Linked DNA regions of Saccharobesus litoralis. The protein of the gene in region 2 interacts with the protein of the main gene of each other region in a pairwise test. Links are inferred from orthologs where the notes say so. Each region holds a gene or a part of one and is shown on either strand. Other genes may lie near its edges.

Region 1 (2,865 bases), 1.5 Mb from region 2 along the record:
TAGATTTATTGAATAGCAATAAATAAGTCGCACAATAGTGTGTGCGGTACCAAGCAAGAAACGTACCAGAACCGTCACCCTATTGATTTCAAGCCTATCAGCTCGACTATCCTTGACTTTATCCAATGTGATGATCCATTTTGGTGCTTTAATGCACCTATATGGTGCTTAGCACCACAATGGTAATTAGGATGGTGCTAACATAGCTTATTTCCCATTGAATTGCACAAGTTAAATAGACGGATAATCAGATCGAATTTTGACTTTCATATAGAGCAAATGCATAAGTCATAGCCATTAAATTCAGTGTTTGACTGACTAATGACGCTTATTCATGTTTGTATGCTATCGCTAGGCTCTGCAAGTGTGTACAATGCGCGCAAATTTTACGCGACCTTAATAATTCCCAATGGATAAGGTCGTTTTAGATAGTGTTATAACTGCAGGTATATGCTGTGATTGAAAAGTTAAGAAATATTGCGATCATCGCTCACGTTGACCATGGTAAAACGACTTTGGTTGACAAATTGTTGGAACAGTCAGGCACGCTTGATTCTCGTGGTGACAATGAAGACCGTGTCATGGACTCGAACGATTTGGAAAAAGAGCGTGGTATTACGATCTTAGCCAAAAATACAGCGATCAAGTACAACGACTACAACATTAATATTCTCGACACTCCGGGTCACGCCGACTTTGGTGGTGAGGTAGAGCGTGTATTATCAATGGCTGATTCAGTATTGCTATTGGTTGATGCACAAGAAGGTCCAATGCCGCAAACTCGCTTTGTAACGCAAAAAGCGTTTGCGCATGGCTTAAAGCCAATTGTGGTTATTAATAAAATAGATAAGCCTGCGGCACGTCCAGATTGGGTTATGGATCAAGTATTTGATTTGTTCGATAACTTAGGTGCGACGGATGAGCAATTGGACTTCTCTGTAGTTTACGCGTCTGCAATCAATGGTTGGGCATCTTTAGAAGAAGGTGAAACTGGCACAGACATGACACCATTGTTTGAAGCCATTATCGACCAAGTAGAGCCGCCAGCAGCGGATCCTGAAGGCGCATTCCAAATGCAGATTTCACAACTAGATTATTCTAGCTATGTTGGTGTTATCGGTATTGGTCGAATTAAGCGCGGTTCAGTAAAACTGAATCAACAAGTGACTGTCGTGGGTGCTGATGGCAAAACGCGTAATGCTAAAGTCGGTCAAGTACTAGGCTACTTAGGTTTAGAGCGTTATGAGAAAGAAGAAGCTAGCGCGGGTGATATTATAGCGGTAACCGGTGCTGGTGAATTAAAGATCTCTGATACTTTATGTGATCCTAATAATGTTGAAGCCTTACCAGCATTAACAGTTGATGAGCCAACTGTAACCATGACTTTCCAAGTTAACACGTCTCCTTTCTGTGGACAGGAAGGTAAATTCGTTACATCTCGTCAAATCTTAGAGCGTTTAGAAAGCGAGCTAGTACATAACGTTGCGTTACGTGTTGAACAAACTGACGATCCAGACAAATTCCGTGTATCAGGCCGTGGTGAATTACATTTAGGTGTATTAATCGAAAACATGCGCCGTGAAGGATTTGAATTAGCGGTATCACGTCCTGAAGTTATCATCAAAGAAGATGAAAACGGCAATAAGATTGAGCCAATTGAAACCATGACGGTTGATATTGAAGAAGAACATCAAGGTTCAGTGATGGAAGCTTTAGGTTTACGTAAAGCTGAAATGACAGATATGGTACCAGATGGTAAAGGTCGAGTGCGTATCGACTTTACCGTACCAAGCCGTGGTTTAATCGGTTTCCAAACTGATTTCATGACCATGACCTCAGGCTCAGGTTTGATGTATCACTCGTTTGATCACTATGGTGAATATAAAGGCGGAACCATTGGCCAACGTAAGAACGGTGTATTGATTTCAAATGGTCAAGGTAAATCATTGACCAATGCTTTATTTACATTACAAGAGCGTGGTCGTTTATTTATTGGCCATGGTGTTGAAGTATACGAAGGTATGGTTATCGGTATTCATAGTCGTGACAACGATTTAACCGTTAACCCACTTAAAGGTAAGCAATTAACTAACGTTCGTGCTGCTGGTACTGACGATGCACAGGTATTAACCCCACCTATCGTTTATACCTTAGAGCAAGCATTAGAGTTTATTGATGATGATGAACTTGTTGAAGTGACGCCTGAAAATATTCGTATTCGTAAGAAGTTTTTAACTGAGAACGAACGTCGTCGCGCTTCACGTGAAAAATCTTAATTGATTTGTTGCTATTAGCTTAAAAAACGCCGATATCATCGGCGTTTTTTGTTTTTATTCCCTGCATTTACTCTCTGTCAGTCTCCGTTTATCTTGCCTTGGTTAATTAACCACCATCTACTATATTTAAAGTTGGATCATTGTTTCGGTTGTCTTAAGTGAGTAACCGTAAGTGAAATGAGAAATTGAGCTTTACTTGATCCTAGAGTGCTCTGTCATAGGAGGTTGTTATGAATGAGCGACGACACAATAAAATGGAAGCTAGGGATTGGTGGGGAAAGCTAAGTTATGCACAGCAAGCGACTGCAAACGGATTAACCAATGTCGGTTATGAATTAGCGTTTGTCCGTGGTGATGACAAAGATAATCTCGCAGTGTTTAAGTTAGACGACAACCTGATTACCGTTGATCGCGATGGCGATGCTGATTTAATGCCGAGCATACAAATAAGATAAATATTTGTAGGGCAGAATTTACTTCTGCCTAAGTTTGCTGATGTGAAACTGCCCTACAGTTTTATTTAAACAATAAGTGCATTAAAAATAGTAGCTAAAATCAACTTGGACAAAGTCATCATTGCGCACGGCGT
Region 2 (3,221 bases):
TGGGTTTTAGTGACTCTTCAGCGAAGTTAGCTAAAGCAATACCAGCATCCCCTAAGCCGTTCGCGACATATTGATAGACTGAGCCTTGTGCCATTCTTGGCGGATCTTGTTCTAGGCGGCGGATAACAGTACCACTGCGTAAATTAATTTCGCCGCCATCTAGGTTTATCTGTCCATCAATGATTTTAAGTAAAGTCGATTTACCCGCACCATTGCGACCAACAATACTAACTCGCTCACCTTTATTTATGTGAAAATCAGCACCGTTAAGTAAAGGGTGATCACCAAATGCAAGTTGCGCATTGGTTATTCTATATAAATTCATAATTTAGGTTTTATTTGGCTTATCATTTGTGCGTCAAATGGCCAGTTAAGTTCTTGTTGTGTTGAATTGTTTTTTAGAACGGGGATTTTTACCCCATACAAATCAACTAGTTGCTCATCATTTGCAATGTCGATTTTTTCTACACAAGCCATAATTCCTGCAGATATACAGACTTGTTCAGCTAACTCGCACAAATGGCAACAATCTGTACCATATAAAGTATATACTTTAGTCATGGCCTAATGTGTCTTAGTTAATAACCAGCATTGGCGAATTTTTGCGTTACGACTAAAGTCAAACGGCAAACTGGACTCCGATATATTTTTTATATCAAAACCCAGTTCCAATACGGCATCTTCGTCTAACTTAAAACTACGTAAATTATTAGAAAATATCAGTGTTCCGTTTGTTGCTAAACACTTATAAGCTTGAGTTAGTAACGCTATATGATCACGCTGCACATCAAATACATCTTTCATGCGTTTTGAGTTTGAAAATGAAGGTGGGTCAATAAATATCAAATCATATTGTCCGCTCTGTTGCATAAACCATTGCATACAATCAGCTTGTTCAAATTTATGATATCGGGTAGATAATTTATTTAAATCAAAGTTGTCTTTACCCCAATTTAAATAGGTTTTCGATAAATCTACCGAGGTGATCTGTTTTGCGCCACCTAATGCAGCATGCACAGATACCGAACAAGTGTAACTAAATAAGTTAAGTACGCGCTTGTCTTTAGCTAATTCACCGATTTGATAGCGAATATTACGATGGTCAAGAAAAAGTCCAGTATCTAAATAATCATCTAAATTGACTAAGAATTTCGCTTTACCTTCTTCAACGACGATGCGGATATCTCGCATATGGGTTGAGCGTTGATATTGCTCTTTTCCTTTTTGCTTGCTGCGAGTTTTAACGTGAATATTTTTAGGGTCGATTTCCAGTACAGCCGGCGCGGTTATTAACACATCGTTTAGGCGTTGCGCAGCGACATGCTCAGGCACTGATTTAGGTGCAGCATATTCTTGAATAACCAGGTGATCACTATATAAATCAACTGCAACATTATAGTTTGGTAAATCGGCGTCATACACGCGGTAACAATTGGTTTCCGCTTTTTTAGCTAACGGTGCGAGTTTTTTAGCATTCTTTTTTAATCTATTTTGAAACTCTTCAGCGATAACACCTCTAACTTGCTCGCCTTTAGCGGCTTCTATTTGGTAATTAGCCACCACGCAATCTAAAGGACCATTTTTGACTTTATATTTTTTTGACGCTGATAATTTAAACAAACGCAACAGGTTTTCGGCTGAAGTAATGGCGGTTAACTGCCAGTCAGTAAATTCTTTTTTAAACTTTTGGCCTAAATCCAAATATAAATTAGCTACCTGTGCAGTTTCATCTAATCGCTCACCATAAGGCGGATTTATGATTATGGTGCCAGTTTCGCGAAAGAAATTTTTTACCTTGGGACTTAATGCATCGGCCTGAGTAAATTGAATATCTTGTGAAACATGAGCTAAATCGGCGTTACGTTGAGCTGTGCCTAGCTCGTGTTTGCTAATATCAGAAGCAAAAATTTGTAAGGTTATTTCATTATCTATTTGCGCTTCAGCTTGTTGTTTAATTTGCTCAAATTGGTTTTGATTGTGACTGAGCCAAGAGTCAAAGCCCCATCGTACTCGATCGTGTTGTGCAGGTATATTGCGAGCCATTTGCGCCGCTTCAATCACTATCGTGCCTGAACCGCAAAAGAAATCACACAAAGGTTTTGTTGTATCATTTAACCAGCCACTACGTAACACTAGGCCCGCAGCTAGATTTTCTTTTAAAGGTGCTTTACCCGCTTTTTCGCGATAACCACGCTCGTGAAGACTACTTCCTGAAAAGTCTAAGAAAACATGGACTTGTTGTTTAATGATCCGACCATGAAAACGAATGTCGTACATTTGTTTATCAACATCTGGGCGCTTACTCCCTTCTTCGACAAATGCGTCAACTATCGCATCTTTCATAACTTGCGCGCTAAACTGGGTATTACGCAAGGCTTTATTAGTACCAACAAAATCAACACTGAACCGTTTTTTATTAGAAAACTGCATAGTCCAGTCGACACTTGAGGTTATGCGATACAAGTCGTCTTTGTTTTGGCAATCACCCACAGCTAATTCAAGTAATACGCGATTGGCTAACCTAGATAAATAGGCAACTTTATAACCAAAAGCTAAATCTCCTTGACACCAAACCGATGAAACAGACATTTTTAAATCGGTTGCACCCAAGTTTTCAAGCTCAGTAAATAAAAGGTTTTCGAGCCCCTTGGACGTGGTCACTAAGAATTTGGCCATAAAATGCTCCGCTAACTAAATTGGCTGCGGATTATAACGAATTATTGTTGTAACGGTAAACGTAAGACTTGGTTGTTTTGAGTTTTCAAAATTAAATTTAGTAAAACAGACAAGATAGAACAGAAAAACATCAATAAATGGGGATTTAATCGCTGATCTTCACCAATGTCATAAAATTTCAATCTTTTGGTGTTTTTAACTTGCATTAATAAATTAAATCCGTAATATGCCGCCTCGTTGACGCGGGGTGGAGCAGCCTGGTAGCTCGTCGGGCTCATAACCCGAAGGTCGTCGGTTCAAATCCGGCCCCCGCAACCAACTTTTTAGTATTATTTGTCGCGGGATGGAGCAGTCTGGTAGCTCGTCGGGCTCATAACCCGAAGGTCGTTGGTTCAAATCCGGCTCCCGCAACCAAATAATCTCTTCGACGCGGGGTGGAGCAGCCTGGTAGCTCGTCGGGCTCATAACCCGAAGGTCGTCGGTTCAAATCCGGCCCCCGCAACCAATCTTTTATTTCCTTTTAATAATCCTTTTTCTACTGCATC

Evidence for each region. The genes of interacting proteins can lie anywhere in the genome.
Region 1: the proteins of rlmKL (region 2) and typA interact in binary tests that used the Escherichia coli proteins (3 or more experiments, as listed by UniProt). The link is inferred for Saccharobesus litoralis from one-to-one orthologs.

What each region holds. Positions count from the first base shown.
Region 1 is NZ_CP026604.1:2,526,205-2,529,069, forward strand. It holds typA (translational GTPase TypA), read left to right. Parts: upstream 1-455; coding sequence 456-2,276; downstream 2,277-2,865. Other genes in the region: C2869_RS08890 (hypothetical protein), read left to right, coding at 2,507-2,731; C2869_RS08895 (hypothetical protein), read right to left, coding at 2,813-2,865. UniProt on the Escherichia coli protein: A 50S ribosomal subunit assembly protein with GTPase and nucleotide-independent chaperone activity, required for 50S subunit assembly at low temperatures, may also play a role in translation.
Region 2 is NZ_CP026604.1:4,053,277-4,056,497, reverse strand. What follows is about bases 121-3,070. They hold rlmKL (bifunctional 23S rRNA (guanine(2069)-N(7))-methyltransferase RlmK/23S rRNA (guanine(2445)-N(2))-methyltransferase RlmL), read right to left. Parts: upstream 2,677-3,070; coding sequence 565-2,676; downstream 121-564. Other genes in these bases: C2869_RS14755 (glutaredoxin family protein), read right to left, coding at 322-561; uup (ATP-binding cassette ATPase Uup), read right to left, coding at 121-325. In the rest of the region: more of uup, read right to left, coding at 1-120. UniProt on the Escherichia coli protein: Specifically methylates the guanine in position 2445 (m2G2445) and the guanine in position 2069 (m7G2069) of 23S rRNA. Methylation occurs before assembly of 23S rRNA into 50S subunits.